DNA from 2 places in the Aquipseudomonas campi genome. Region 1 is predicted to be linked to the other one. Evidence: predicted binding sites of a transcription regulator. Region 1 holds the regulator's gene; the other holds the start of a gene.
What was found. The regulator FliA, encoded in region 1, starts transcription of late flagellar genes. The targets are predictions, from matches to a motif close to CTAAAGTTTNNNNNNNNNNNGCCGNTAA.
Positions count from the first base shown of each region.

Region 2: HNE05_RS05745 (methyl-accepting chemotaxis protein) is a predicted target of FliA. The motif match lies at 10,134-10,161, and genes of this name have one in related genera.

Region 1 covers NZ_CP053697.2:1,985,654-2,001,172, forward strand. Annotated here, with positions in the region: gene HNE05_RS09185 (hypothetical protein) at 1-516, shown strand, start outside; gene flhA (flagellar biosynthesis protein FlhA) at 665-2,788, shown strand; gene flhF (flagellar biosynthesis GTPase FlhF) at 2,801-4,126, shown strand; gene fleN (flagellar synthesis regulator FleN) at 4,223-5,056, shown strand; gene fliA (RNA polymerase sigma factor FliA) at 5,053-5,802, shown strand; gene HNE05_RS09210 (chemotaxis response regulator CheY) at 5,884-6,258, shown strand; gene HNE05_RS09215 (protein phosphatase CheZ) at 6,278-7,063, shown strand; gene HNE05_RS09220 (chemotaxis protein CheA) at 7,093-9,315, shown strand; gene HNE05_RS09225 (protein-glutamate methylesterase/protein-glutamine glutaminase) at 9,356-10,480, shown strand; gene HNE05_RS09230 (flagellar motor protein) at 10,480-11,220, shown strand; gene motD (flagellar motor protein MotD) at 11,239-12,117, shown strand; gene HNE05_RS09240 (ParA family protein) at 12,170-12,958, shown strand; gene HNE05_RS09245 (CheW domain-containing protein) at 13,046-13,882, shown strand; gene HNE05_RS09250 (chemotaxis protein CheW) at 13,993-14,472, shown strand; gene HNE05_RS09255 (DUF2802 domain-containing protein) at 14,476-14,880, shown strand; gene HNE05_RS09260 (rhodanese-like domain-containing protein) at 15,167-15,519, shown strand, end outside.
Region 2 covers NZ_CP053697.2:1,266,852-1,283,371, reverse strand. Annotated here, with positions in the region: gene HNE05_RS05790 (DUF1302 domain-containing protein) at 1-1,610, opposite strand, end outside; gene HNE05_RS05785 (fatty acid--CoA ligase) at 1,828-3,510, opposite strand; gene HNE05_RS05780 (thiolase family protein) at 3,683-4,858, shown strand; gene HNE05_RS05775 (LysE family transporter) at 5,010-5,639, opposite strand; gene HNE05_RS05770 (2-hydroxyacid dehydrogenase) at 5,719-6,687, shown strand; gene HNE05_RS05765 (class I SAM-dependent methyltransferase) at 6,722-7,720, shown strand; yybP-ykoY riboswitch at 7,830-7,944, shown strand; gene HNE05_RS05760 (TMEM165/GDT1 family protein) at 8,034-8,618, shown strand; gene HNE05_RS05755 (ester cyclase) at 8,723-9,166, shown strand; gene HNE05_RS05750 (M48 family metallopeptidase) at 9,201-10,022, opposite strand; gene HNE05_RS05745 (methyl-accepting chemotaxis protein) at 10,203-12,341, shown strand; gene ispD (2-C-methyl-D-erythritol 4-phosphate cytidylyltransferase) at 12,453-13,163, opposite strand; gene ftsB (cell division protein FtsB) at 13,160-13,441, opposite strand; gene eno (phosphopyruvate hydratase) at 13,549-14,838, opposite strand; gene kdsA (3-deoxy-8-phosphooctulonate synthase) at 14,881-15,726, opposite strand; gene HNE05_RS05720 (CTP synthase) at 15,737-16,520, opposite strand, start outside.

The sequences.
Region 1 (15,519 bases):
GAGAGCGCCGAAGATGCCTTGCTGCTGAAGAAGCTGGGCGCTATGACCGACTGGAGTCTGGCCGGCACGCTCTACCAGTTGGAGTTGTACAACGGCTTCGGCTATCGCCTGCACCACCCGCATGTGCTGACGCCTTATCTGTGGAGCTATTGCAACCACTACAGCAGCGGTAAATACGTGGCGGATGGGACTTGGTCCGACAGCGCGGTTTCCAAGCAATGTGGCGCCGCTGTGTTGCTGCGGCGCATGGCCGAGCGCGGCCTGGTCGAGTTCGCCGATCAGCCCAAACCAGAGGCGGCAACCGGGCCGTTGGTGGTGGCCTACTCGATGAGTGCCTGCGCCGATCCACTCGAGACGCGGCGGGTCGAGGCGCTACAGGGTTGGCTGAATACCTTCCCGGGGATCTTCGTCAAGGTCGACGGCATTCCCGGCAAGCGCACCTCTGAGGCTTACCAACGGGTGACCGGTGGCTACCTGCCGGGCGATCCACGGGTGCGTCAGCGCATTGCCGCCTAGCCCCTGAGCCGCCCAGCAGCCCGCAGGGCGGCCCATGCTCTGCGGGCGCTGCAGGCTCGTCGAGCAAGTTGGAATGCTTCTTGCCATAACTCCAGCACGGCGCGCTTTCGCGTCAAAAGATTGAATAGGCTGGGGAAAACAAGTGGCAGTGGATCGCGCGCAAATCATCGGTGACGTACGCACCAACCTGTCGGGGTTACGCCACGGCAACCTGGGCATCCCGCTGATGCTGCTGGTCATGCTCGCCATGGTCATGCTGCCGATCCCGCCATTCCTGCTCGACGTGCTGTTCACCTTCAGTATCGCGCTGTCCATCGTGGTCCTGCTGGTGGCGATCTATTCCCTGCGCCCGCTGGATTTCGCCGTATTCCCGACGGTGCTGCTGGCCGCGACGCTGCTGCGTCTGGCGCTGAACGTGGCGTCCACGCGGGTGGTGTTGCTGCACGGTCAGGACGGTCACGATGCCGCCGGTAAGGTGATTCAGGCCTTTGGTGAGGTGGTGATCGGCGGTAACTACGTGGTCGGTGCGGTGGTGTTCGCCATCCTCATGATCATCAACTTCGTGGTGGTCACCAAGGGTGCCGGGCGTATTTCCGAGGTGAGCGCGCGCTTCACCCTGGATGCCATGCCTGGCAAACAGATGGCCATCGACGCCGACCTCAACTCCGGCCTGATCGACCAGCCGGAAGCCAAGCGCCGGCGTACCGAAGTGTCCCAGGAAGCCGACTTCTATGGCTCGATGGACGGTGCCAGCAAGTTCGTCCGCGGCGACGCCATTGCCGGTCTGCTGATTCTGTTCATCAACCTGATCGGCGGCGTCGCCATCGGCATGTTCCAGCACGATCTGTCCTTCGGCGATGCAGGGCGCATCTACACCTTGCTGACCATCGGTGACGGCCTGGTGGCGCAGATTCCCTCGCTGTTGCTGTCCACTGCGGCGGCGATCATGGTCACCCGCGTGTCGACCTCGGAAGACATGGGCGCCCAGGTAAGCCGGCAGATGTTCGCTTCGCCACGCGCACTGGCGGTTGCCGCGGCCATCATGATCGCCATGGGCCTGGTGCCGGGCATGCCGCATTTCTCCTTCATCAGCCTCGGCCTGGTGGCCGCTGGCGCTGCCTACTGGATCGCCAACAAGCAGCGCAAGGGCAAGGAAGAAGAGGTCAAGGAAGTCCAGCGCCAGCAGGAACTGCTGCCGGCGCAGCGCTCCCCGGAGGTCAAGGAGCTGGGCTGGGATGATGTCACCCCGGTGGACATGGTCGGCCTGGAGGTGGGTTATCGTCTGATCCCGCTGGTCGATCGGGCCCAGGGCGGGCAGCTGCTGGCGCGGATCAAGGGGGTGCGCAAGAAGCTCTCCCAGGAGATGGGCTTTCTGATGCCCTCGGTGCATATCCGCGACAACCTCGACCTGCTGCCGAATGCCTACCGTTTGACCCTGATGGGCGTCAGCGTGGCCGAAGCCGAGGTGTACCCGGAACGCGAACTGGCGATCAACCCGGGGCAGGTGTTCGGCACCCTCAACGGCATTGCCGCCAAGGACCCGGCGTTCGGCCTGGAGGCGGTGTGGATCGACCCGACCCAGCGCGACCAGGCGCAATCGCTTGGCTACACGGTGGTCGACGCCAGTACCGTAGTCGCCACGCACCTCAACCAGGTGCTGCACAAGCACGCCCACGAACTGCTCGGTCATGAGGAAGTGCAGCAGCTGCTGCAGCTGCTGGCCAAGAGCTCGCCGAAGTTGGCCGAAGAGCTGGTGCCGGGCCTGGTGTCGCTGTCGACCCTGCTTAAAGTGTTGCAGGCTTTGCTGCAGGAGCAGGTGCCGGTACGCGACATTCGCACCATCGCCGAAGCCATCGCCAATGTGGCGCCAAAGAGTCAAGATCCCGCCGCGATGGTCGTCGCGGTGCGTGTCGCGCTGGCTCGTGCAATCGTGCAAAGCGTTGTGGGACTAGAGCCCGAGCTGCCTGTGATCACTCTGGAACCCAGGTTGGAACAGATATTGCTCAATAGCCTGCAGAAGGCCGGTCAGGGCTCCGAGGATGGCATCCTCCTCGAACCTGGCATGGCCGAAAAGCTGCAACGCTCCCTGGTGGAAGCGGCGCAGCGCCAGGAAATGCTCGGCAAACCGGTGATCCTGCTGGTAGCCGGCCCGGTTCGGGCGATGCTCTCGCGTTTTGCGCGGCTCGCGGTACCCAGCATGCATGTCCTGGCTTATCAGGAAATACCGGATAACAAGCAGGTCACGATCGTTGCCACGGTCGGCCAGAACTGAGGGTTCTAAGCCATGCAAGTCAAACGCTTCTTCGCCGCCGATATGCGTCAAGCCATGAAACTGGTGCGCGATGAGCTGGGCGCCGACGCTGCCATCATCGGCAACCGTCGGGTGGCCGGCGGTGTCGAGCTGACTGCCGCGCTGGACTATCAGCTGCCGGCCGAGCCGGTGCGCCAGCCCAACCCGGCGCTGGAAGCCGAGCTGCGCAAGACCCAGGCGAAGATCGCCACTGCCCAGGCCGACCTGAGCAGCCGGGCGAGTGCCGATGAGCGCAAGGATCGCCAGCTGTTCGCCAACGAATCGATCATTGCCCCGGAGCTGCCGGCCTCGATGGTCAAACCGCAGCGCCCGGCAGCCCCGCAGGCGGCCCCCGTGGCTGCTCGCCCGAGCGCCGACCAGGGCGCCATCGATGCCATGCGCTTTGAGCTGCATGGCCTGCGTGAACTGATCGAAGTGCAGCTGGGCTCGATTGCCTGGGGCCAGCTGCAGACCCGCAAGCCGCAACAGGCCAATCTGTGGCGTCGCCTGCAGCGCATGGGCCTGTCCGCTGAGCTGTCCAAGGCGCTGCTGGAACGTGTCGGCAAGGTGGCCGAACCGCGCCAGGCCTGGCGCATGCTGCTGGCGCATCTGGCCCACGCGATCAAGACGCCGAAAGTCGAGCCGTTGGAAGAGGGTGGGGTGATCGCCCTGGTTGGCCCGGCCGGCATGGGCAAGACCACCACCCTGGCCAAGCTGGCGGCGCGCTACGTACTCAAATACGGCTCGCAGAGCATTGCCCTGGTGAGTATGGACAGCTTCCGCATCGGTGCCCAGGAGCAGCTGAAGACTCTCGGGCGTATCCTCAATGTGTCGGTGACTCAGGTCGATCCGGGCCAGTCGCTGGTTCAAGCTCTGGCACCGCTGGCGCGCAAGCGCGTGGTGCTGATCGATACCGCCGGCCTGCCAGCCAACGATCCGGCTCTGCGCATGCAGCTGGAAAGCCTCGCAGGGCGCGGCGTGAATGCCAAAAATTACCTGGTGCTGGCCGCCACCAGCCAGAGCCAAGTGCTCAAGGCGGCCTACCATAGTTATAAGCGCTGCGGTCTGTCCGGTTGCATCCTGAGTAAACTGGATGAAGCCACCAGCCTTGGCGAAGTTTTAGGGCTGGCTATCAGCCAGCATCTACCGGTAGCCTATCTGACTGATGGGCCGAAGATTCCGGACGATGTGCAGGTGCCGCGCAGCCACCAGTTGGTGAGTCGCGCCGTCAGCCTGCAAACCACGGAAGATCCGAGCGAAGAAGCCATGGCAGATGTATTCGCCGGTCTGTACCACAATCCGGCCAGGCGGGCGGGTTAGGGCAGGCAGTAGCGGTCAAGGCGATCTAGTGTTGAGGAAAGGTCGGTGTAGTTGCCCGATCAGCCCAGTCCAGGCAAGACAAGGTGTGTAGAAAACATGGGTAGTTTGCATCCCGTACAGGTGATTGCAGTGACCGGCGGCAAAGGTGGCGTCGGCAAGACCAACGTGTCGGTGAATCTGTCACTGGCGCTGGCCGATCTCGGCCGTCGGGTCATGCTGATGGACGCCGACCTCGGCCTGGCCAACGTCGATGTGCTGCTTGGCCTCACGGCCAAGCGCACCCTGGCCGACGTGATATCCGGCGAGTGCGACCTCAAGGACGTACTAATCCCGGGGCCCGGCGGCATTCGTGTGGTGCCGGCCGCTTCCGGCACGCAGAGCATGGTGCAACTGACGCCCATGCAGCATGCCGGCCTGATCCAGGCCTTCAGCGACATCAGCGACAACCTCGACGTGCTGGTGATCGATACCGCTGCCGGCATCGGTGATGGCGTGGTCAGCTTCGTTCGCGCCGCCCAGGAAGTGATAGTCGTGGTCTGCGATGAACCGACCTCGATCACCGACGCCTATGCCCTGATCAAGCTGCTCAACCGCGATTACGGCATGAGTCGGTTCCGTGTTCTGGCCAATATGGCCCACAGCCCGCAGGAAGGTCGCAACCTCTTTGCTAAGCTGACTAAAGTGACTGACCGTTTCCTCGATGTGGCCCTGCAATACGTGGGTGCCGTGCCGTACGACGAGTCAGTCCGCAAGGCCGTGCAGAAGCAGCGCGCGGTCTATGAAGCTTTCCCGCGCTCGAAGTGCGCACTGGCGTTCAAGGCGATCGCCCAGAAAGTCGACACGTGGCCCTTACCGGCCAACCCGCGCGGCCATCTGGAGTTTTTCGTCGAACGTTTGGTGCAGCAACCGATCGCGGGAACGGCGGTATGACAGCAGCAGCCAGTGGACTCCGTATGTACAACAAGGCGCAGGCGCAGGATTCCCAGCACCAGCTGATTGAGCGCTACGGGCCGCTGGTCAAGCGTATTGCCTACCATCTGCTGGCACGGCTACCGGCCAGTGTTCAGGTGGATGATCTGATCCAGGCCGGCATGATCGGCCTGCTCGAAGCCTCGAAGAAATATGACGGAGGCAAGGGCGCCAGTTTCGAAACCTACGCCGGTATCCGCATCCGTGGCGCCATGCTCGACGAGGTGCGCAAGGGCGACTGGGCACCGCGCTCGGTACACCGCAACACCCGCATGGTCAGCGACGCAATCAGAAAGATTGAAGCCCGCACGGGTCGAGACGCTAAAGATCAAGAGGTTGCGGCCGAACTCCAATTGAGTCTCGAGGATTACTACGGCATTCTTGGCGACACTTTGGGCAGCCGCCTGTTCAGTTTCGACGACCTGATGCAGGACGGTGAACATGGCGGCATGCATGAAGACACCGGGAGCACCCAGACCGAACCCCTGCATGAGCTGGAAGACGAGCGCTTCCAGTCGGCGCTGGCTGAAGCCATCGCCAACTTGCCGGAGCGCGAACGCCTGGTTTTGGCGCTGTACTACGACGAAGAACTGAATCTCAAGGAAATCGGTGAGGTCCTGGGAGTCAGTGAGTCCCGTGTCAGTCAACTGCACAGCCAGTGCGCCGCACGTTTGCGTGCGCGTCTGGGTGAGTGGCGGGCCAGCTGAAGGGCTACCGGTTTCATGATTGCGGCGTCTCCGGGGGCCGGTGACGTTTAAGACTGTACGGAGGTCGACTTGGACAAGAACATGAAAATCCTCATCGTTGATGACTTCTCGACGATGCGACGGATCATCAAGAACCTCTTGCGTGATTTGGGATTTACCAATACCGCCGAGGCGGATGACGGGGTGACCGCATTGCCGATGCTGCAGAGTGGCAGCTTCGACTTTCTGGTGACCGACTGGAACATGCCCGGCATGACCGGCATCGACCTGTTGCGCGCGGTGCGTGCCGACGATCGCCTGAAAACCCTGCCGGTGCTGATGGTGACGGCCGAGGCCAAGCGTGACCAGATCATCGAGGCCGCGCAGGCCGGGGTGAATGGCTACGTGGTCAAGCCGTTCACGGCTCAGGTGCTGAAGGAGAAGATCGAAAAGATCTTCGAGCGGGTTAATGGCTGATGTTCGCCACGAGGGCGCTATGGCACACGATGACTCCCTGGGCGAGCTTGAATCGACCCTGAAGATGCATGCAACGCAACTTGTCGACAGCCTGGAAAAAGGCCGTTTTGGCGAAGCCGTACAACTCATTCACGAACTCAACCAGACCCGCGACCGTGGCCTGTATCAGGAAGTTGGCCGGCTGACGCGGGAATTGCACAACGCCATCGTCAATTTTCAGATCGATCCCGGTAATCCCCACGCTCAGGAAATCTCGCAGATCAGTGATGCTACTGAACGGCTCTCCTATGTAGTGACGATGACCGAGAAAGCGGCCAACCGCACCATGGATCTGGTCGAGCAGAGCGCGCCGCTGGTCAATGGCCTGGGTGACGAGGCGCAGAGTCTCAGCGCCGACTGGGGCAAGTTCATGCGCCGCGAGCTGGGCGCCGATGCCTTCCGCGAGTTGGCTAAACGTATCGAACTGTTCCTCGCTCACAGCGAGCGTGACAGCCAGAAGCTCTCCGGTTACCTGAACGACATTTTGCTGGCGCAGGACTATCAGGACCTGACCGGCCAAGTGATCAAGCGCGTGACGCAACTGGTCACCGAGGTTGAAGGAAATCTGCTGAAGCTGGTGTTGATGGCCAGCCATGTCGATCGGTTTGCTGGTATCCAGCATGACCACGAGGCGCTACGCGCCGAGCAAGAACAACAAAAAGAGCCTTCCCGGGGTGAAGGTCCGCAGATTCATGCCGATAAGCGTGAGGACGTCGCATCCAATCAGGACGATGTCGATGATCTGCTGTCCAGCCTGGGATTTTAAGGCTCTAACAGAGCCTTTGGAGCGCACCGATGAGCTTCGACGCCGATGAAGAAATCCTCCAGGACTTCCTGGTTGAGGCCGGCGAAATTCTTGAGTTGCTGTCCGAACAGCTGGTCGAGCTGGAAAGCCGACCGGATGATACGGATCTGCTCAATGCTATTTTCCGCGGTTTTCACACGGTCAAAGGGGGCGCAGGTTTCCTTCAGCTGAACGAGCTGGTGGAGTGCTGCCACATCGCGGAAAACGTCTTCGACATCCTGCGCAAGGGTGAGCGGCGAGTCACTGCCGAACTGATGGACGTGGTGCTGCAGGCTCTGGATGCGGTCAACGAGATGTTCAGCCAGGTGCGCGAGCGCACGACTGTCACTCCGGCTTCCCCCGAGTTGCTGGCAGCGCTGGCGCGCTTGGCTGACCCGCAAAGCGCGGATGAAGTCGCCGAGCCCGAAGCAGAACTGGAGCCCGAAGAGGCGCCAGTTGAGGTCGCTTCTGGTGACATCACCGATAGCGAGTTCGAGCAGTTGCTCGAAGCGATCAGTGAACCGGGTGAGCAGAGCGCGCCTCCCGTGGCAGCTTCCGGTGATGAAATCACCGATGACGAATTCGAGTCATTGCTCGATCAGTTGCACGGCAAGGGCAAGTTCGCCGAGCCTGTCGTAGCTGCGCCGGCTGCCGTTGCGGCAGCTCCGACCAAGGCCGGTGACGAGATCACCGATGACGAATTCGAGGCGCTGCTTGACCAGCTGCACGGCAAGGGCAAGTTCGTAGCGGCTGAGGAAGAACCCGCTCCTGTTGTTTCCAAAGCGCCGGCTAGCGCAGCAGCGGGCGACGACATCACCGATGACGAATTCGAGGCACTACTCGATCAGCTGCACGGCAAAGGCAAGTTCGATGAAACGGCCGCGGTGCCGGCCGCCGCGCCTGTCGCGGCGGTGAAAGCCGCGCCGCCGGCCACACCTGTTGCCGCAAAGCCTGCTGCCGCCAAGCCAGTCGCCAAACCTGCGGCCAAGGCCGAACCGGTAAAAGCTGCCGCACCACCACCTTCGCCAGCCCCCGCAGCAGACAAAGCCCCGCCAGCCGCCAGTGAAGCCGAGACCACGGTGCGGGTGGATACCGCGCGCCTGGATGAGATCATGAACATGGTCGGTGAGCTGGTGCTGGTGCGTAACCGTCTGGTGCGCCTGGGCCTGAACAGCGGCGACGAGGCCATGTCCAAGGCCGTTTCCAACCTCGATGTGGTGACTGCGGATCTGCAGACTGCGGTCATGAAGACCCGTATGCAGCCGATCAAGAAGGTCTTCGGCCGCTTCCCGCGCCTGGTTCGCGACCTGGCGCGCCAGCTCAAGAAAGAGATCAATCTGGAACTGATCGGTGAAGAAACCGATCTCGACAAAAACCTGGTCGAGGCCCTGGCCGATCCGCTGGTGCACTTGGTGCGCAACGCCGTCGACCATGGTATCGAGATGCCGGAAGAGCGCGAGAGTTCGGGCAAGGCGCGTGGTGGCCGAGTGGTGTTGTCGGCCGAGCAGGAAGGCGACCACATTCTGCTGTCGATCTCCGATGACGGCAAAGGCATGGATCCGGAGATTCTCCGCGCCAAGGCCGTCGAAAAGGGCCTGATGGACAAGGATGCCGCGGATCGTCTGAGCGAAACCGAGTGCTTCAATCTGATCTTCGCCCCGGGCTTCTCGACCAAGACCGAGATTTCCGATGTGTCCGGCCGTGGCGTGGGCATGGACGTGGTGAAAACCAAGATTTCCCAGCTCAACGGCATCATCAACGTGCACTCGGTCAAGGAGCAGGGCTCGAAGATCATCATCAAGGTGCCGCTGACCCTGGCGATCATGCCGACCCTGATGGTCATGCTTGGTAACCAGGCCTTTGCCTTCCCACTGGTCAACGTCAACGAGATTTTCCACCTCGACCTGTCGCGTACCAACGTGGTGGACGGTCAGGAAGTGGTGATCGTGCGCGACAAGGCCCTGCCGCTGTTCTATCTCAAGCGCTGGCTGGTGCGTGGCGCCAGCTACGAAGAGCAGCGTGAAGGTCATGTGGTGATACTTACGGTTGGCAGCCAGCGCATCGGCTTCGTGGTCGACCAGTTGGTCGGTCAGGAGGAAGTGGTGATCAAGCCACTGGGCAAGATGCTGCAGGGCACTCCTGGCATGTCCGGCGCGACTATTACCGGCGACGGGCGCATTGCCCTGATCCTCGACGTACCGAGTATGCTCAAGCGCTACGCGCGTCGTCTCTGATTGATTGCGGCCTGGCATCGCCAGTCGCTCAGGAGTGTTTATGGCTGTCAAGGTCCTGGTGGTGGACGATTCCGGCTTCTTCCGTCGCCGGGTATCGGAAATTCTCTCCGCCGACCCGAATATCCAGGTGGTCGGTACCGCGACCAATGGCCGCGAGGCGATCGATCAGGCGCTGGCATTGAAGCCGGACGTGATCACCATGGACTACGAGATGCCGATGATGGACGGCATCACGGCGGTACGAAACATCATGCAGCGCTGTCCGACGCCCGTATTGATGTTCTCCTCGCTGACCCACGAAGGCGCCCGGGTCACCCTGGATGCGCTGGATGCCGGCGCGGTGGATTTTCTGCCGAAGAACTTCGAAGACATCTCGCGTAACCCGGAGAAGGTCAAGGCGCTGCTGTGCGAGAAGGTTCATTCGATTGCCCGCAGTAACCGCCGTAATAGCGGCTACAGTTCGGCGCCCGTAGCGGCACCGGTTACGCCTGCCGCGACAGCCCGCAGTGCTGCACCCGCAGCGGCTCCGGCTGCACGGGCGGCGACTGCACACGCCGGCGCCACGGCATCTGCCGGGGGGAACTCGCCTGCCCCAAAGCGTAAGTCCTACAAGCTCGTGGCTATCGGTACGTCTACCGGTGGCCCGGTGGCCCTGCAGCGGGTGTTGACTCAGCTGCCGGCTAATTTCCCGTCGCCCATTGTGCTGATCCAGCACATGCCGGCTGCTTTCACCAAGGCATTCGCCGAACGGCTGGACAAGCTGTGCCGGATTTCCGTCAAGGAAGCCGAGGATGGCGACGTGCTGCGCCCCGGTCTCGCCCTGCTGGCGCCCGGTGGCAAGCAGATGATGGTTGATCCGCGTGGCACTGTGCGCATTCTGCCGGGCGATGAGCGTCTGAACTACAAACCCTGTGTCGACATCACTTTCGGCTCGGCCGCCAAGTCGTATAACGACAAGGTGTTGGCCGTGGTCCTCACCGGCATGGGCGCCGATGGCCGCGAAGGGGCACGTCTGCTCAAGCAGAGCGGCAGCCAGGTGTGGGCGCAGGACGAGGCCAGCTGTGTGATCTATGGCATGCCGATGGCCATCGTCAAAGCAGACCTCGCGGATGCGATCTACTCGCTCGAAGATATTGGCCGTCATCTGGCCGAGGCCTGCATCTGATGGATGTACTGAGTCTTGTTGGGATCATCCTGGCATTTGTCGCCATTATCGGTGGCAACTACCTGGAGGGTGGTCATCTAGGGGCTCTGCTGAATGGTCCCGCCGCGCTGATCGTGATTGGTGGCACCCTGGGCGCGGCGTTTCTGCAGGCGCCGGTCAGTGTGTTCAAGCGCGCGCTGGTCATCCTGCGCTGGATTCTCTTTCCCCCGCGGATCGATCTGGCCGGGGGTATCGCCAAGGTCGTCGGCTGGAGCATGACCGCGCGCAAGGAAGGGTTGCTCGGACTGGAGCCGATTGCCGACACCGAGACCGATCCTTATGCGCGCAAGGGCCTGCAGTTGCTGGTCGATGGCGCCGAGCCCGAAGCCATTCGCAGTATTCTCGAGGTCGATCTGTATACCCAGGAAGGCCGCGATATCCAGGCTGCCAAGGTCTACGAAAGCATGGGCGGGTATGCGCCGACCATTGGCATCATTGGGGCGGTGATGGGCCTGATCCATGTGATGGGCAACCTGGCTGACCCGAGCAAACTGGGTAGCGGTATCGCTGTTGCTTTCGTGGCCACTATCTATGGCGTGGCTTTCGCCAACCTGCTGCTGTTGCCGGTGGGCAACAAGCTCAAGGCCATTGCCGGCCGGCAGTCGTGTTATCGCGAAATGCTGCTGGAAGGCATTCTGTCCATTGCCGAGGGTGAGAATCCGCGCTCCATCGAGCTGAAGCTGCAAGGCTTCATGGACTGACAGGGGCAGGGGACCGACATGGCCCGGCGACGCAACCACGAAGAACATGAGAATCACGAACGCTGGCTGGTGTCCTACGCGGACTTCATCACCCTGCTGTTCGCCTTCTTTGTGGTGATGTACTCGATTTCTTCGATCAACGAAGGCAAGTACAAGGTGCTTTCGCAGAGCCTGGTCGGGGTGTTCAGTGAGCCGGAGCGGGCGATCAAGCCGATTCCCATCGGCGAGGAGAAACCGCGCACCACTGAACCCGATCGCTCGATGATCGAGGACAACCCGAACAGTTCATCGCCGCAGGCGAAAGATCCGCTGCAAGAGATCGCCAGCAGCGTGCGGGATGCATTCGGTGACCTGGTCAATGCCGAGCAGCTGACCGTGCGTGGCAATGAGTTGTGGATCGAGATCGAGCTGAATTCCAGCCTGCTGTTCCCCAGCGGCGATGCGGTGCCGAACGAGTTGGCCTTCACCCTGATCGACAAGGTGGCGAAGATCCTCGCGCCTTACGAGAACCCGATCCACGTCGAAGGCTTTACCGATAATCTGCCGATCAGTACGGCTGAGTACCCCAGCAACTGGGAACTGTCGACAGCGCGTGCGGCCAGCATCGTGCGCATGCTGGCGATGGATGGGGTTGATCCGGGGCGGCTGGCTGCGGTGGGTTATGGTGAGTTCCAGCCGGTGGCGGACAACGCCACCGCGGAGGGGCGCGCGCGTAACCGCCGCGTGGTGCTGGTGATCTCGCGTAATCTGGAGGTAAGGCGCAGTATCAGTGGAACAGGCAGTGCCAATGCCAAGCCCGATGCGGCGCTGCAACGGGCTGGCACGCAACCTGCACCGGTGACCCCGGTAGCGGTCCCTGCTGGGGATTCCGCCAATATTCCGACGCCTGCGCCATGAGGCGACAATCAGTTCTCGGTAAGGTAATGGCCGTGCCGGGAGGACGATGAAGATGAAAGTCTGGGCAGTAGCCAATCAAAAAGGTGGGGTCGGCAAGACCACCACATCCATCGCTCTGGCCGGCCTGCTGGCCGACGCCGGCAAGCGCGTGGTGATAGTCGACCTCGATCCGCATGGTTCGATGACCAGCTATTTCGGGCACGATCCGGACAGTCTGGAGCACAGCTGTTTCGACCTGTTCCAGCACCAGGGGGTTGTGCCTGAAGGCTTGCCGGCGCGCCTATTGCTGCCGACCAGCAACGAACGTATTTCACTGCTGCCCTCCAGCACGGCGCTGGCCACGCTTGAGCGGCAATCGCCGGGGCAGAGTGGTCTGGGGCTGGTTATTGCCAAGAGCCTGGCGCAGCTATGGAACCAGTTTGACCACGCGATCATCGACAGCCCGCCGTTGCTCGGCGTGCTGATGGTCAACGCGCTGGCAGCCAGCCAGCAGTTGGTGATTCCGGTACAGACCGAATTCCTCGCGGTGAAAGGCCTGGAGCGCATGGTCAGTACCCTGGCCATGATCAATCGCTCGCGCAAGCAGGCGTTGCCCTACACCATCGTGCCGACCCTGTTCGACCGCCGCACTCAGGCGTCGTTGAATACCCTGCGCGTGCTGCGCAATTCCTATCCGGAGCATCTGTGGCAGGCTTACGTGCCGGTTGATACGCGCTTGCGCGACGCTAGCCGTGCCGGGCAGACCCCTTCGCAGTTCGATGCCAACAGCCGTGGCGTGATTGCCTACCGTGCCTTGCTCAAGCATCTGCTGGCGGCATCGCCAGCAACCCAGGTAGCCTGAAATGCTGGCCTATGCTGAGGGTATCGGTTCAAGTCATGCAGTAGGCCGGCCGATAGGTTGTAGAACCCTTTTTTGTGGAAGTCCGTTATGAGTCGTACTGTTGCCACCGCCACCCGACCTCAGCAGGCCTTGCAATCCTATCTGGATGCCTTGCTGCAGGAAGCGGCTGCCGAGCTGGAGCAGAGCATCACTCTGGACGAATTCGAAGCGGCCGTTATCGAGGAGCAGGTGCGTGATGCGCGCCTGACGCCGCATCCGGTGCTTGCCGCTCCTGTCGAGCGGCCGCTGGCGCTAGCCGAAGCGCGTCCCCTGGTTTTGCCCACCATCGAGTTGCCGCCTGCCGTCAACGTGCCGGTAATTGAACCCGTCGCGCCGGTGATAGAGGCGCGGGTCGAGCAGCAGGAGCCGCAACTTCCGGTCGAGCCGGCCAAGTTCAGCGTCGATGGCCGACCGAGCTGGGCCGAGGAGCCCTTCGAATGCTTGTTGTTCGATGTCGCCGGCCTCACTCTGGCGGTGCCGCTGGTGTGCTTGGGCACCATCTACCCGCTGGCCAATGCCGAGCTGACCCCCTTGTTCGGTCAGCCCGACTGGTTTCTCGGCATATTGCCCAGCCAGGCCGGCAACCTGAAGGTGCTGGATACGGCGCGCTGGGTGATGCCCGAACGTTACCGTGACGACTTTCGCGATGGCCTGCAGTACGTGATTTCGGTCGAGGGCTACGAGTGGGGGCTGGCGGTGCATCAGGTCAGTCGCTCCATCCGCCTGGTGCCGGATGAGGTCAAGTGGCGCAGTCAGCGTAGCCAGCGGCCCTGGTTGGCCGGCACGGTGATCGAACACATGTGCGCGCTGCTGGATGTGTCTGTCCTGGCCGAGTTGATCGCCAGTGGTGCGACGCGCAAGCAGGCATCCGCCAAGCGCCATTAATTTGCTCGGCCCCGCCTGGCGCGGGGCTCTATAGTAATGACAGCGACAGTAATGACAGCGGGGTGCACCCGCGTATGCCGCCCAACGTGGTTTTAGACGAGGCTAGGGAAATGAAGAAAACGTCTGCGCAAGGTACTGAAGATCCCATTCTGCAGTGGGTAACCTTCCGCCTGGATAACGAGACCTACGGCATCAACGTGATGCAGGTCCAGGAAGTGTTGCGCTACACCGAAATCGCCCCGGTGCCGGGTGCTCCTGCCTATGTGCTGGGCATCATCAACCTGCGTGGCAATGTGGTGACGGTTATCGACACCCGCCAGCGCTTTGGCCTCGACTCGGCGGAAGTTACCGATAACACCCGCATCGTGATCATCGAGGCGGACAAACAAGTGGTCGGCATCCTCGTCGACAGCGTGGCGGAAGTGGTCTATCTGCGTCAGTCCGAGGTGGAAACCGCGCCGAACGTGGGCAACGACGAGTCCGCCAAGTTCATCCAGGGCGTCTGCAACAAGAACGGCGAGCTGCTGATCCTGGTCGAACTGGACAAGATGATGTCCGAAGAAGAATGGTCCGAGTTGGAGAGCTTCTGATCCATGCTGGAGATCGCGGTGGCCGTGCTTGGCCTGTTCTGTGTACTGCTCGCAGGCACCTGCTTCTGGCTGGTGATGACCCTGCGCCAGCAGGCACAGCTGCAGAGTGAGCGCGACACCGTGCGTGACCAGCGCCTGCGCGAACTGAGCCGGCGCCTGGATACCTACCTGACCGGCAGTATTCGCATGGGCGAAGAGCTGCATGAACTGCGTCGGGTGGTGGCGCCGCTGCCGGACAAGCTCAACCAGATGGAGCAGCGCGATCCTTCCAGTCTGTCCTTCACCCAGGCTGCGCGCCTGGCTGGCATGGGCGCCAGCGTCGATGACCTGACCCATTCCTGTGGCCTGACCAAGGCCGAAGCCGAGCTGGTCAGCAAGCTGCAGCTGGCGCAGAAACAGCGCTCCTGAATTCTTAGAACCTGTCTACGATCTCCTGGCTGTCGGCCATCCTGCGTTAAAAATGGCCTCGGAATGCTCATTTACAACTCGTAAACTCCGCTTCCTCGGCGTTTTGACCAGCCGGAGGCTGTTACTGACGTAGCGCCTTGTCTGGCTCTAATCCAGAAGATCGTAAACAGGTTCTTACTCCCTCCTGCTCTTAGCCCTTCGCTAGCTTGCGCGAATGGTTCCAAGCCGCCGATGACCGTCCACCTAAGCTGAAACTCAGGGTCTTGCCTTCCCGTGGAGGTCTGCCATGCGTTGCAGTCTGCTGTTGTTATGCCTGTTGCTGGTCTGGCGCGTGGAAGCCGCCGAGGCGCCGCTGGAGGTCAAGGGCGCGACCACGGTGAATGCCATCCAGGCTCGCCAGCTGTATGAATTCGGTGTGCTGTTCATCGATGTGCGCCCCGCGCGCGAGTGGGCGTGGGGGCATGTACACGGCGCCTTGCATCTGGACCTGCATGGCCGTTTTGCCGATCTGGCCGAGCCGACCTGGCCGCGCAGCATGCCGATCGTGCTGTATTGCGACAGTGAGGTCTGCCCGCACAGCGCGGAAGCGGCACAGCGCGCCGTAGGTTGGGGCTTCCAGCAGGTGTATTACTTCCGCTC
Region 2 (16,520 bases), 720 kb from region 1:
GCGTTGCTGAAATCAGCATTGCCTTCGGCACCAGCAACGGTGACATTGTTCAGTGCTTCGCATGTGCCATTCGGCAGCTCACCTGGGCCGAAGATCGGATCACGGCCATAGCGCACGTCACTGGAGTGCTCCAGACCACCCACAAAGGTCGCCCCAATTTCGCCCACCAGAGTCAGACGGCTGGCGCCCATCACCTGATCCACGAAGTGGGTGAAGGTGGTTTGAATCTGGGTCACTTCTTTACGTTTGTAGCCGTGCTGAATAGCACCGGGGCTACCGGGAAGTACAGATGCATCCGCGAAGGGGTTACCGAACGCAGGGTCCGAACTCTCAATCGGGCGAACTGCTGAGTACAGGACGTCAGTAGTGTTGAGCGCCACTGGAGCATTGGGGCGATAACTGACTTCCCCGCTCCAGGCAGTACCTGTAGGCAGAGTGGTAGAGAAACTCAAACCATAAAGGCGAATATCCTCAGGGTATTCCATGAAATAACTAGAGTTACCTGCAATCGCAAGAGCGGCTGCCGGCCCAGCCAATCCCACAGCATTTAACCCAGGATTACCTAAAATCTGACCTGCGGCATCGTATGTTGCTTGATCAGGCGCCACGCCGCTAAGAATCGGTGCGCGACTGTGGTAGTTCATGGCGTAGGCGCCGAACTCGGTGTCCAGAGGCTCGTAGAAGTAACGGAATGCAAGCCCCCACTGACCATCATCACGAGCATCTTTATCGTCACTGCGGCGAACAAGATTGCCCTCAACGTTTGAGTCCAACGGATCGATACCATTGGCAGCCAGAATGCCACCAAGTGCGGCGAGTCGTGCCTGGTTATTAGTCAACAGACGCAGATTGTCATCGCAACCATCTGCCGCCACGTCCACCTGGGAGAAGAAGGTGCCGCAGTTGTCGACTACGGTCTGATCCCACTCCAGCTGATAGAAAGCTTCCATCGACAGGTTGTCGGTCAGGCTTTGCGACACGTAGAACATGTTGACCGGGATCAGGCCTTCCTTGATCTCGGCACCAGGACGACGGAATGCGGAAACGTCGACCGGGTTGATGGCATTGATACTGTTCTGGATGAAAGTACTTTCACCCCAGCTCACCACCTGCTTGCCCAGACGCACGGAGCCCGGCTGCTCGGCGATGGAGTAGTTGTGGTAGACGAAGGCGTCGAGGATTTCCGCACCGGATGCCTGGGCACCCTCTTTACGGTTGCTGTCGTCGATATCCTTGAACAGACGGCTCTCGTCCTTCAGTTCGAAGTCGTACCAGTACTTGCCACGGACGAACACGCCGGTGTCGCCGTACTTCAGCTCGAGGTCATGGATGCCCTTGAAGATCTTCGAGAAGGTTTCGCCCTTCTTGAAGTTCAGGCGACCGTCGTCGGTGGTCTGCGACAGGCCTTGGCCGCCGTTGTTGACACCGATCAGATCAGGATCGGCACTTTTTGTGGACCAGCTGGCACCCACGGAGAGAGAGGAGTCGAGCTGACCCTCGATCTCACCGATATTGAAGGTGACGCCGAATGCCGGGGCAGCCAGGGTTGAGGCGAGGCTGACTGCCAGAGGCAGTTTGGCCAGACGCCAGAACGGTTTAGTTGTTGTCATCGACGCTACTCCATGTGTTTTTTGTTATGGATGGTGCGGACTATAGCCAGTGGCCTCTTGAGCTTGATCCCCCGAAAGTGTGATTTCCGAGCCCAACCCCTCTAGACCGCTGAGTCACGAAACTCATACGAGCTCAAAGCACGCCATTGACAGCAATTTACAAGCCAAGCGTTTGCTCGGTTCTCGACAAAAGGCCGCGATTGGCGTGACAAGGCGCCTACAGCGTAGACAGGAATGCACTCCCCGCAGCCTGCCACTGGGCGATATCCAAGCGAATGCGTTTCTTATCCAGCTTACCCACGCTGGTCTTGGGAATATCGGTAACAAGTGCGATCTGACTGGGTATCGCCCACTTGTTGATGCTGCCCTGCTCGACGAAGGGTTTGAGATGCTCCTTCAACCCCCGCGCATCGAGGGTTTGACCCTCGCGAACGACCAGCAACGCAAATGGACGCTCCCCCCACTGCGGGTCGGCAATCCCCACAACTGCCACTTCACGCACGGCAGGATGGCGACTGATCAGATCCTCCAGCTCCAGCGAAGACAGCCATTCTCCACCGGTCTTGATCACATCCTTGATGCGATCGCGAATATCGATGAAACCGAAGTCATCCAGGGTCGCCACATCGCCGGTATGCAGCCAGCCGTGCTCCCACAGCTCAGCACTTTTCTGTGGCTCGTTGAAGTAGCCCATGGTCAGCCAGGGCGCACGCAGCACCAGCTCCCCCTGAGTCTCGCCATCGGCCGGCAGCAGACTCCCGTCCGCAGCCATGATGGCCGCTTCCACCAGCGGCACCGGGACACCCGCCTTGATCCGATAGCTGATGCGCTCGCTTTCGCTGCCCGCGAACAACTCGTCATTGATATGGCCACAGGAAATCAGCGGGCAGGTCTCGGACATGCCGTAGGCAGCCGTAAGCTGAATGCCGCGCGCCTTGGCTGCTTCGTAGAGGGCGCGATTCAGCGCGCTGCCGCCGATGATCACCTTCAGCCCACCGAAGTCATAGCCCTGAGCGCTGGGTGCATTGAGCATCATCTGCAGGATGGTCGGCACGCAATGTGAGAAGGTCACCTTCTCCTCGCGAATCAGCCGGCACAGCATGTCCGGCTCGTAGCGACCGGGATAAACCTGTTTGACGCCCAGCATGGTAGCCACGTAAGGAATGCCCCAGGCATGCACGTGGAACATCGGTGTGATCGGCATGTACACATCACTGGTACCGAGCAGGCGCACGCTATCCAGACTGCCCAACACACTGGCCTCGGCCAGGGTGTGCAGCACCAGTTGGCGATGGGTGAAGTACACGCCCTTGGGATTCCCCGTGGTACCGGTGGTGTAGAAGGTGGTGGCCACCGAGTTTTCGTCGAAATCCGGGAAGTCATATTTCGTGCTGGCAGCGGCCAGTAGGTTCTCGTACTCGCCCACCAGATTGGCGATGTCTGCGGTTTTTTCCGGCGCATCTGTCAGCAGAATGGTCTTGGCCACGGTGGTCAGCTGGCTTTCTATGCCCTTGTAGAGCGGCACGAACTCGCTGTTGACCAGGACGAACTTATCCTCGGCATGGTTCATGGTGTAGAGGATCTGATCGGCAGACAGACGGATGTTGATGGTATGCAGCACCGCGCCGATCATCGGAATGGCAAACATGCACTCCAGGTAGCGGTGGCTGTCCCAGTCCATCACCGCCACGGTATCGCCAGCCTTGACCCCGGCGTCGCTTAGCGCATTGGCCAGGCGCGCCACACGCTCATTGAAGGTGGCGTAGTTGTAGCGCACCAGATCGCGATAGACGATCTCGCGGGTCTTTTCATAGCGGACGCCGGAGAGCAGCAGACGCTTGATCAGCAGCGGCGCCTGGTTAGCACTTTCGGTTGGCGGGATGATCTTGGTCTGCAGCATGTCGGCACCTGATTTCTTGGAGTTGTTCTATGGCGCCCAATCTAGAGGGGCGCAACCCGTGCTAAATCAGCCCAAAGAATGATTTTCCCCATGACTCTTTGGCCACTTTTAGTCACGGAGTAGAATCGTCTCGAGTAAGTGGTATTAGGTTTTCCAACAAGAGGTAATACCGATGTCCGATATCGTCATCGTCAGCGGCGCCCGCACCCCCATGGGTGGCTTTCAGGGCAGCCTGTCCGGTGTGCCCGCCGTGGAGTTGGGCGCCATCGCCATCCGCGAAGCCGTGGCCCGTGCGGGCATCCAGCCCGCCGACGTGCAGGAAGTGATCATGGGCTGCGTGCTGCCCGCTGGCCTCAAGCAGGGCCCGGCCCGCCAGGCCTCGCTGGGTGCCGGCCTGCCTGCCGCCACCGGCTGCACCACTATCAACAAGCTGTGCGGCTCTGGTATGAAAGCCGTGATGCAGGCCTTCGACGCGCTCAAGGCCGGCAGCAACCAGATCATGGTCGCAGGTGGCATGGAAAGCATGTCCAATGCCCCCTACATCCTCGAGAAGGCCCGCACCGGCCTGCGCATGGGCCATGGCGAGATCAAGGACCACATGTTCCTCGACGGCCTGGAAGATGCCCGCACCGGCCGCCTGATGGGCTCCTTCGCCCAGGAAACCGCCAACAAGTACGGCATCAGCCGTGAAGAGATGGACGCCTACGCCATCGAGTCGCTAAAGCGCGCCCAGGCCGCCATCGCCGACGGCTCGCTGGCCAGCGAAATCGTCCCGGTCACCGTCACCAGCCGCAAGGGCGAAGTGCTGGTCAAGGACGACGAGCAGCCGCTCAACGCCAACTTGGAGAAGATCCCCGGCCTCAAGCCGGCGTTCAAGAAGGACGGCACCATCACCGCCGCCAACGCCAGCTCGATCTCCGACGGTGCCAGCGCCCTGGTGCTGATGACCGCTGAGGAAGCGGCCAAACGCGGCCTCAAGCCGCTGGCGAAGATCGTCGCTCACGCCACCCAGAGCCAGGACCCGAGCGAGTTCACCATCGCGCCGATCGGCGCCATGAGCAACCTGTTCAAGAAGTCCGGCTGGAGCAAGGCCGACGTCGATCTCTACGAGATCAACGAAGCCTTCGCCATGGTTACCATGCTGGCGATGCGCGAGCACGGCCTGGATCACGCCAAGGTCAACGTCTACGGCGGTGCCTGCGCCCAGGGCCACCCGGTCGGCTCGACTGGCTCGCGCCTGATCGTCACCCTGATCAACGCCCTGCAGAAGAAAGGCGGCAAGCGCGGCGTGGCCTCGCTGTGCATCGGCGGCGGCGAAGCCACTGCAGTGGCCATCGAACTGCTGTAACTAGTGCGCCAACGAAAAGCCCCGCCTAGGCGGGGCTTTTTTATGACATATGGCTTGAGAAGGTACACAGCACTTGTAGGAGCGAGCTCTGCTCGCGAATCAGGCCCGTAAAGCGCTTCGCGAGCAGAGCTCGCTCCTACAACGGCACCGCTCAGCGCAGCTCGGTAAAGGCCAGCTTAATGCCCAGACCAACCAGCACGGCGCCCATCATCCGGTCGAACCAGTGACCCATCCGCGCGAAACCTGCACGCACCCGCGCCTGACTGAACAACAGCGCGACCAGACAGAACCATAAGCCAGTAGCAAAGGCCAGGTAGACCCCATAACCCGCCTGCACGGTGAGCGGGGTATGCGGATTGATCACCACGGTAAACAGCGACAGGAAGAACAGCGTGGCCTTGGGATTCAGGCCATTGGTGACGAAGCCGGTCATGAACGCGCTGCGTGCCGAGCGCGCCAGCCCATCAGTCTGTACCTCCAGGGCACCCGCCGGCGCCGGGCGAGCGCGCAAGGCCTTGATGCCGATATAGAACAGGTAGGCCGCCGCCAGCCACTTCAGCGCGTTGAACAGCACGATCGACTGCGACACGATCAGCCCGATACCCAGCAGCGAATAGGCGACATGCACGAAGATGCCGGTGCCGACACCCACAGCGGTCCAGGTGCCGGCACGGCGGCCATGGGCCACGCTCTCGCGCACCACGATGGCAAAATCCGGCCCCGGGCTGGCCACGGCCAGCAGGTGGATCAGCGCCACAGTGAGGAACTCAGCCCAGTACATACAACCTCCAAATAGTGGGAAACATCCGTCCAGGCTGGCAACCTTACGCCAGCCCCCTTGCTGACGACAGGCACAGTTGATGAATAACAGCATCCGCGCGGTCTTCCTTGACCACGCCTCCCTCGATCTCGGCGATCTGGACATGACGCCACTGCGCCAGGGTTTCGCCGAGCTGACACTGCATGCCAGCAGCGCACCTGAGCAGGTGGCCGAACGCCTGCAAGGCGCCCAAGTGGCGATCAGCAACAAGGTGCCGCTGGATGCCGCCACCCTGGCCGCCTGCCCCGAACTCAAACTGATCCTGGTGTCCGCTACCGGCACCAACAATATCGACCTGGCGGCAGCCCGCGAACGGGGCATCGTGGTTGCCAACTGCCAGGGCTACGGCACGCCCTCGGTAGCGCAGCACTGCCTGATGCTGCTGCTCGCCCTGGCCACCCGCCTGCCGGACTACCAGCGCGCCATCCGCAACGGCGCCTGGCAGCGCGCCAGCCAGTTCTGCCTGCTGGACTTCCCGATCATCGAGCTGGAAGGCAAGACCCTCGGCCTGCTCGGCCACGGCGAACTGGGTGGCGCAGTGGCGCGCCTAGCCGAGGCCTTCGGCATGCGCGTACTGCTCGGCGCCCTACCCGGCCGGCCGCCACGCGCCGACCGCCTACCGCTGCACGAGCTGTTGCCGCAGGTCGATGCGCTGAGCCTGCACTGCCCGCTGACCGAAGACACGCGCCACCTGATCGGCGCCACCGAGCTGGCCCTGATGAAACCCCAAGCGCTGCTGATCAACACCGCCCGTGGCGGCCTGGTCGACGAACAGGCGCTGGCCGACGCCCTGCGCGCCGGCCATCTGGGCGGTGCAGCCTTCGATGTGCTCAGCGAGGAGCCGCCGCGCCATGGCAATCCGCTACTGGCGCCAGATATCCCGCGCCTGATCATCACCCCGCACAATGCCTGGGGCAGCCGCGAGGCGCGCCAGCGCATCGTCGGGCAACTGGCCGAGAACGCCACGGCGTTCTTTTCCGGCGCGCCCAAGCGAGTAGTCAGCGGGTAAACTACGCGCCTTTTTCAGCGGCCGGAGAACAGGAATGGACCCACGCAGCGAAGTACTCCTGCGCCAGGCAGAACTCTTCCAGGGCGACCTGCTGCTCGCCGGGCTGCCCGCCGATGATCTGCTCGGCCAGTTGCCGCACGCCCATGGCTGGAGCTGGCATGCCGGCGAGCAGCAGGTACTGGACGCACGCTTCGCCGGGCGCAGCCAGTTCGGCACTGGTGCACCGCAGCGCAGTTTCGACAGCGCCGTGCTGTTCCTGCCCAAATCACGCGAACTCACCGATTACCTGCTGCAGGCCCTGGCCGCCCGCCTGGGCGGACGCGAACTGTTTCTGGTCGGCGAGAAACGCGGCGGCATCGAGCGCGCCGCCAAGCAGCTGGCTGCCTACGGCAAGCCGCGCAAGCTGGACAGTGCCCGCCACTGCCAGCTGTGGCAGGTCAGCGTCACGCAAGCCCCCGCTGCTCCTGAGTTACACAGCCTGGCGCAACGCTATGAGCTGGAGCTGAGCGACGGCCCGCTGCAGGTGCTCAGCCTGCCCGGGGTGTTCAGCCACGGGCGCCTGGATCGCGGTAGCGCGCTGCTGCTGGAGCAGCTGGATGGCCTACCGAGCGGCCACCTGCTCGACTTCGGCTGCGGCGCCGGCGTACTCGGCGCGGTGCTCAAGCGCCGCTACCCGCAGAACCAGGTCAGCCTGCTGGATGTGGATGCCTTTGCCGTCGAAAGCAGCCGCCTGACCCTGGCCGCCAATGGCCTGGAGGGGACGGTGATTGCCGGCGATGGCATCGATGCGGCGCCCCAGGAACTGGCCGCCATCCTCAGCAACCCGCCCTTCCACCAGGGCGTGCACACCAACTACCAGGCCAGCGAACACCTGTTGCGCCAGGCGGCCAGCCACCTAGTGCGCGGCGGCGAGTTGCGCCTGGTGGCCAACAGCTTCCTCAAGTACCCACCGCTGATCGAGCAGCACCTGGGCAGCTGCCAGACGCTCAAGGACGCCGAAGGTTTTCGCATCTACCGCGCTATCCGTCGCTGACCGCGTAGGGCGGGTGCAACCCGCGGTGCTGCTGACGCGGGTTTCACCCGCCCTACTGATGACCGGTCGCCTTTGCGGGTTGCCCTACCCGGCCGAGTTGGGCAAAATGCCGCCCGTCCTAGGGGAGTAGTCTCCCGTGAGCGCCCGCTCACCCGGCATGCGTCAACACACTTGCTCCGCAGAGCATGGCGCATGCGACCCAAGGCCTTCACCGGCCGGGGTTTGACAAGACCTATGACACGCACACCTTACCCGGGGCGGGGAGGTCGTACGTGTCATAGCACAGTCAAACCCGCCCCTTAGGAACCGCCTGATGTTGGAATCCCTGTTCGTCCCTACCGCCATCGTTGCCCTCGCTGAAATCGGTGACAAGACGCAACTGCTCGCCTTGCTGCTGGCCGCGCGCTTTCGCAAACCCTGGCCGATCATCTGGGGCATTGTCGTCGCCACCCTGGCCAATCATGCCGCCGCAGGCGCCATCGGCAACTGGGTCGCCAGCTTCTTCTCGACCACCACCCTGAGCTGGATTCTGGCCGCCTGCTTTGCCGCCGTGGCCTTGTGGACGCTGATTCCGGACAAGCTCGACGATGACGAAGCCTCCAGCCTCAAGCGCTATGGCCCCTTCCTCACCACACTGGTGGCCTTCTTCCTCGCCGAGATGGGCGACAAGACGCAGATCGCCACCGTGATGCTGGCCGCGCAATACCCGGACTTCATCCTGGTGGTCATCGGCACCACCTTGGGCATGCTGCTGGCCAATGTGCCGGTCGTGCTGGCCGGCAACTTTGCCGCCGATCGTCTGCCGTTGACGCTCATTCGTCGCCTCGCCGCCCTGGCGTTTGCCGCCCTGGCCCTTTACGCAGCCGCTCAAGCGCTGGGCCTGGGCAGCGGCGCCTGAACAACGGCGCACCCGTGCTTTTTGCAGAGTTGATGACGGCATCCGCCAGACTGGTAATCTGTGCAGCAAGTTGCGCAGTTACCAACTCAGGCAAGGAGCAGTAGATGTCATTGGAAGAGATGAAGAAACGCGTTCGCCAGCATATCGACCTGTCTTGGAACAAGGGCCGCCTGGCCCTGGCCGAACAACTGCACAGCCAAGACTTTCTCTACAAGAGTTCGTTCATGGGCAAGCCGCTGAGCAGCAGCGGCTACGTGCAGATGGTGCAGGACATCCGCCATGCCATGCCGGATCTGGAAGTGGTGATCGAGGACTGCATCGCCGAGGGCTACAAGGTCGTCACCTGGAGCACCCTGATCGGCACCATCGAGAAACCAGCCCTGGGTTACCCGCCGAGCGACAAGGTCATGAGCATCTCCGCCATGGCCTTCTGGACCTTTACCCCGGCCGGCGATATCCGCGAGATCTGCACCATGTTCGACATGGAAAGCTTCCGCGCCCAGCTCGGTTTAGAAACCCGCCCGTTCGCGGAAAAGGCCCTGCCCTGATATGAAAACGGCGCCCTCGGGCGCCGCTGCTACTTCATTGCTTGCCCCTGGCCCGCTGATACAACGGCATGACCTTGGGGATGGCCGCCTGCAACGCGGAAATACGTGTGCTGGACGATGGGTGCGTACTCATGAACTCCGGTGGCGCGCCACCGCCGGCCTGACTCATCTTCTGCCACAGGCTGATCGCCGCATTCGGGTTGTAGCCGGCGCGCGCGGCCAGCTCCAGGCCGATGATGTCCGCCTCGTTCTCGTTACCACGACTGTTGGGCAAGGTCATGCCGTATTGCACGGCCGCATCGGCCAGCGCCAGGCTGTCCTGACCTAGCCCCAGCAAGGCCCCCGCGCCCTGTTTGGCCATTTCCATGCCATAAGCCTTGGACATCGCCTCGCGACTGTGTTCACGCAGCGCATGGGCAATCTCATGGCCCATCACCGCAGCGAGTTCATCGTCCGTAAGCTGCAACTGCTTGATCAGGCCGCTGTAGACGATGATCTTGCCGCCCGGCCCACAGTTGGCATTCAGCTCCTTGCTGTCGATCAGATTGACCTGCCAGTCCCACTGCGCCGCATCCGCACGAAACACCGGGGCCTGGGCGATCAGACGCCTGGCAATGGCATCGACACGCTTGGCATTCTTGCTGCGCTTATCCAACACACCCTGGTTCGATGCCTCGCTGAGGGTCTGCTGATAGGACTGCGCATACATCTGGTTGACCTCGGCGGTCGACAGCATGCTGAACATGTACTGCTTGCGCTCGACACCAACGGCGCCACCGCTGGTGGTATTCACGGCCTGGCAAGCCGTCAGCAGCGTGCAGAGCGCTAGCCCGGCCAGGCGAAAAGGGGTGTTCATAGCAGTCCTCCGTCAAAACAGGGCACGTATGCTAGGTCGGCCGCGATGACAGAACAACCCGCACTACTTGCACTATGACCCACGGCGTTCTTTGCTAGTTGCATGGCCCGCTAATGCTTTATTGCTCTGTGGCCGATAAACCAGGGACCGGTGCAACAACCAGACAGTTGTGGAGTCCCCATGCAATTCAAGTCGATCCAGTTTTCCGTCGTCACCCTGGCGGGAGCCAGCATTCTGGCTGTGGTCGTGGCACTGGTGCTGTATGCCCTGTTCGCCGGATCACGTACCCAGAGCCTGGTGCAGGAACGCACCCAGGCTCTGCTGGAGGAAGTGATCAATCAGCGCCTGGTTGCCCTGGCCGAAGCCCAGGTTGGCGACCTGCAGCGCCAGTTCGAAGCGCCGATGAACCTCGCCAAATCGCTGGCCACCCTCAACAGCCAGATGGGTGGCGGCGCGGATGGCGCACCTGCCATCAGTTTGAGCCGTGAAGAGCTCTCCGCACTGGTCGGTGTATATCTGGGCAAAAACCCCGAATTGATTGATCTCTATATTGGCTGGGAGCCCGATGCGTTTGATCAGGATGACGACCTGTATGCCGGACAGAAGGAAAACGGCTACGACGAAACCGGGCGTTTCATGCCTTGGTGGTACCGTGACGGCAACAATCTGAAGCTTGATCCGCTGACCGTAGCTCAGATGGAAAGCGAAAAAATACTGCCCACCGGGGTTCGTGAAGGTGAGTATTACCTGTGCCCGAAAGCCACCAAGCAACCCTGTGTAATCGACCCGGCCTCATTCGACTTCGGTGGCAAACAGGTACTGGTCGCCGCGTTCAACGCGCCCATCCTGGTCGACGGCCAGTTCAAGGGAGTCGTCGGCAATGACCTGGCCCTGGACTTCATTCAGGGTCTGCTGAACACCGCCAAAGGCGAGCTGTATGACGGCGCCGGCGAACTGGCGCTGATCGCCGCCAATGGCACCCTGATCGCCGCTACCAAAGACGCCAGCCTGATCGGCCAGCCCGCCAGCAAAGCCCTCGACAGCGAACTGCTCGACCGGCTCAAGCAGAGCAACAACGACCAGCCGATCAGCAACCTCGACGAGGAACATCAGCTGTTCGAACTGCTGCTGCCCTTTCAGGTTGCAGGCACTTCGACTCGCTGGACCCTGGCCATCGAGCTGCCGACCAGCGCGGTATTTGCCGACCTGAAAAAACTCCAGAGCGGCCTTGCCGAGCAAGCACAGGAAGACACCTTCGGCATGGCCCTGGTCGGCCTGTTGGTCGCCGGTGTCGGCCTGCTGGTGATCTGGTTCGTCGGCTACGGCATCGCCCAACCGCTGCGGCAAATGGTGCTGATGCTCGACGATATCGCCAAGGGTGATGGCGACCTGACCAAGCGCCTGCAGGTCGACCGGGTCGACGAACTCGGGCAGATCGCCAAAGGCTTCAACACCTTCCTCAACAAACTGCAGAACATGATCCGCGACGTGGTCACCTCGGTGCAGAAGGTCAGCGACTCCTCCGAACACACAGCCGACATCGCCATCCGCACCAACGAAGGCGTGCAGCGGCAAATGGCCGAGATCGACCAGGTCGCCACCGCCGTGCACGAGATGACCGCCACCGCCCAGGACGTGGCGCGCAATGCCACCCAGGCCGCCGAGGCCGCCAACCATGCCGACCGTTCGGCCAACGACGGCAAGAACATCGTGCAGAAAACCTCCAACGCGATTGCCTCGTTGGCCACCGAGATCGGCCGCGCCACCAGCGTGGTGCAGACCCTGGCCAAGGACAGCGAGAACATCAACGCCATTCTTACCGCCATTCGCGGCATCGCCGAGCAGACCAACCTGCTCGCCCTCAACGCCGCCATCGAGGCGGCACGGGCCGGCGAACAAGGCCGCGGTTTTGCCGTGGTCGCCGACGAGGTGCGCAACCTGGCGCAGAAGACCCAGCAGGCCACCGAAGAAATCCAGTCGATGATCCAGCAGCTGCAGCACGGCACCCGCGAAGTGGTCAGCGTCATGGAGCAGAGCCAGGCGCGCACCGACGACAGCGTGCAGCAGGCCGCCGCCGCCGCCCAGGCGCTGGAGTCGATCACCCAGGCGGTGTCGGTGATCAACGACATGAACACGCAGATCGCCAGTGCCGCCGAGGAGCAGAGCGCGGTGGCCGAAGACATCAACCGCAACGTCACCAATATCGGTCAGGTGGCAGGGGAAGTGGCTGGCGGCGCCGACGAAGCCAGCCAGGCCAGCGCCGAGCTGACCAAGCTGGCCGAGCAGCAACGCCGGCTGATCAATCAGTTCAGGGTGTAGCAGGCAATAGCGCGGTACCAAGCCGCGCGAGTCTTTGTAGGAGCGAGCTCTGCTCGCGAAGCTTGCGCGCTGCCAGGTTCGCGAGCAGAGCTCGCTCCTACAACGGCAGGCTCATACCTTGTGCGGCCAGCGCTGGCGCAGCCATTCCAGGTCTTCCGGGCGGGTGATCTTCAGGTTATCCGCCCGCCCCTCGATCAGGCGTGGGGCCAAGCCCGCCCACTCCAGCGCCGACGCCTCGTCTGTCACCGCCACGCCCGCGACCAGGGCGTCGGCCAGGGCACGATGCAACGCGGCGAAATGGAACATCTGTGGCGTGTAGGCCTGCCAGATCACGCTGCGATCCACCGTCTCCTGCACCCGACCATCCGCACCGGCGCGCTTGAGGGTGTCGCGTGCCGGCACGGCGAGCAGGCCGCCAACCGGGTCATCGGCCAGCTCAGCCAGCAGCAGATCGAGGTCAGCGCGCGCCAAGTTGGGCCGCGCCGCATCATGCACCAGCACCCAGTCGCCTTCCTGCGCACCCAGCTCGCGCAGGTGCAGCAGGCCATTGAGCACCGAGTCGGCCCGTTCGCCGCCGCCATCGACCCGCTGGATGCGTGGATCACTGGCTCCGGGCAGTACTGGCCAAAAGGGATCGTCCGCCGCCAGGCAGAGCACCAGGCCCTTGAGCTGCGGATGATCGAGAAAACAATCGAGGGTGTGTTCGAGAATGCTGCGTCCGGCCAACTGCAGGTACTGCTTGGGGCGGTCTGCACGCATGCGCGAACCGATGCCGGCAGCGGGAATTACCACCCAGAATGGTGGCAAGGCGGCAGCGGTCATTCGGCCAGCTGATAGAGGGTCTCGCCCTCTTTGACCATGCCCAGTTCGTGGCGCGCCCGCTCCTCGACGGTCTCGGTGCCCTGTTTGAGCTCCATGACCTCGGCTTCGAGAATCTGGTTGCGCTCCAGCAGGCGCTCGTTCTCGCCTTGCTGTTCGGCGATCTGGCGCTTCAGCTCGGTGACCTGGGCCAGGCTGCCATCGCCCACCCACAGGCGATACTGCAGGCCGGACAGCACCAGCAGCAGAGCGAGGAACAACCAGTAAGGAGCTTTAGCCATCGAACTCAGAATCCATAAGCAAAGGGCAGCTTGCGCTGCCCTTTTACCATTTCTAGCCCAGCTACTGAAAACGTCGCGAGCGACGATCAGACCGAGCGCAGCAGTTTTCAGCCGCGGAACTCGGCGCGGCCTTTATAAGGAGCCTTGCCGCCCAACTGCTCTTCGATACGCAGCAGCTGGTTGTACTTGGACACGCGATCCGAACGGCACAGGGAGCCAGTCTTGATCTGGCCGGCAGCAGTACCTACCGCCAGGTCGGCGATGGTGCTGTCCTCGGTTTCACCGGAACGGTGCGAGATCACCGCGGTGTAGCCGGCGGCCTTGGCCATCTGGATGGCTTCCAGGGTTTCGGTCAGCGAGCCGATCTGGTTGAACTTGATCAGGATCGAGTTGCCGATGGATTCGTCGATGCCGCGCTTGAGGATCTTGGTGTTGGTGACGAACAGATCGTCGCCAACCAGCTGGACTTTCTCGCCGATCTTGTCGGTCAGCACTTTCCAGCCAGCCCAGTCGGACTCGTCCATGCCGTCTTCAATGGAGATGATCGGGTAGCGCTGGGTCAGGCCGGCCAGGTAGTCGGCGAAACCTTCGGCGCTGAATACCTTGCCTTCGCCGGCCAGGTCGTACTTGCCGTCTTCGAAGAACTCGGAGGAAGCGCAGTCCAGGGCCAGGGTCACGTCAGTGCCCAGTTTGTAGCCGGCATTGGCCACGGCTTCGGCGATGGCCGCCAGGGCGTCTTCGTTGGAAGCCAGGTTCGGCGCGAAACCGCCTTCGTCACCGACGGAAGTGCTCAGGCCACGGGCCTTGAGCACGGCTTTCAGGTGATGGAAGATCTCGGTGCCCATGCGCAGCGCATCGGAGAAGGTCTTGGCGCCAACCGGCTGAACCATGAACTCCTGAATGTCGACGTTGTTATCGGCGTGCTCGCCACCGTTGATGATGTTCATCATCGGCACCGGCATGGAATAAACGCCCGGGGTGCCGTTGAGGTCGGCGATGTGCGCGTACAGCGGCACGCCCTTGGCCTGCGCGGCAGCCTTGGCGGCGGCCAGGGATACGGCGAGGATGGCGTTGGCGCCCAGCTTGCCTTTGTTCTCGGTGCCGTCCAGATCGATCATGGCCAGGTCGAGGGCTTTCTGCTCGCGGGCATCTTTACCCAGCAGCAAGTCACGGATCGGGCCATTGATGTTGGCTACGGCCTTCAGCACGCCCTTGCCCAGGTAACGGCTCTTGTCGCCATCACGCAGTTCCAGCGCTTCGCGCGAACCGGTGGAAGCACCGGACGGCGCACAGGCGCTGCCGATGATGCCGTTGTCGAGGATTACATCGGCTTCTACAGTGGGGTTGCCACGGGAGTCGAGAACCTCACGGCCCTTGATGTCGACGATCTTTGCCATTCTTGCTAGCTCCAACAGTTGAAAGATGCGTGATCGAGGGGCTTATGCCGTCTCGATCGGGGCAAAACTCTTGACCAGATCATCCAGCTGCTTGAGCTGGGTGAGGAAGGGTTCCAGCTTGTCCAGACGCAGGGCGCAAGGACCGTCGCACTTGGCGTTATCCGGATCCGGATGGGCCTCGAGGAACAGGCCGGCCAGGCCCTGGCTCATACCGGCCTTGGCCAGGTCGGTGACCTGGGCACGGCGGCCACCGGCAGAATCGGCGCGCCCGCCCGGCATCTGCAGGGCATGGGTGACGTCGAAGAATACCGGGTAGTTGAACTGCTTCATGATGCCAAAGCCGAGCATGTCCACCACCAGGTTGTTGTAACCGAAGGAGGAACCGCGCTCGCAGAGGATCAGACGATCATTACCCGCTTCTTCGCACTTGGTCAGGATATGTTTCATCTCCTGCGGTGCAAGGAACTGGGCTTTCTTGATATTGATCACCGCGTTGGTCTTGGCCATGGCCACCACCAGATCGGTCTGCCGCGAGAGGAAGGCCGGCAGCTGGATGATGTCGCACACCTCGGCCACTGGCGCAGCCTGGAAAGGCTCGTGGACGTCGGTGATCACCGGCACGCCGAAGGTCTTCTTCACTTCCTCGAAGATCTTCATGCCCTCTTCCAGGCCCGGGCCGCGGAAGGAGGTGATCGAGGAACGGTTGGCCTTGTCGAAGCTGGCTTTGAACACGTAGGGGATACCGAGCTTCTCGGTAACCCGCACGTATTCTTCGCAGGCCTTCATTGCCAGGTCGCGCGATTCCATGACGTTGATGCCACCGAACAGCACGAACGGCTTGTCGTTGGCGATCTCGATGCCGCCAACCTTGATGATCTTCTGGGTCATGTCCTTTGCCTTATGCCTTACCGGCCTGCTTCAGTGCGGCCTTGACGAAGCCGCTGAACAGCGGGTGGCCATCACGCGGGGTGGAGGTGAATTCCGGGTGGAACTGGCAGGCGACGAACCACGGATGGTCCGGTGCCTCGACCACTTCAACCAGAGCGCCGTCGGCGGAGCGACCGGTCACTTTCAGGCCGGCCTGCAGCAGTTGCGGCAGCAGGTTGTTGTTCACTTCGTAGCGGTGGCGGTGACGCTCGACGATCACGTCCTTGCCGTAGCACTCACGCACATTGGAACCGGCCAGCAGCTGGCAGTCCTGGGCACCCAGACGCATGGTGCCGCCCAGGTCGGAGGCATCGGTACGGACTTCGGTGGCGCCGGTGGCGTCTTGCCATTCGGTAATCAGACCGACCACCGGGTGCGCGCCATTCTGGTCGAACTCGGTGGAGTTGGCGTCTTTCCAGCCCAGCACATTGCGGGCGAACTCGATCACCGCGACCTGCATGCCGAGGCAGATGCCCAGGTAAGGGATCTTGTTCTCGCGAGCGTACTGCACGGTGGTGATCTTGCCTTCCACGCCGCGCAGACCGAAGCCGCCGGGCACCAGGATGGCATCGACACCTTCGAGCAGGCTGGTGCCTTTGTTCTCGATGTCCTCGGAGTCGATATAGCGCAGGTTGACCTTGGTGCGGTTCTCGATGCCGGCATGGCTCATCGCTTCGATCAGCGACTTGTAGGCATCCAGCAGCTCCATGTACTTGCCGACCATGGCGATGGTGACTTCCTTCTCCGGGTTCAGC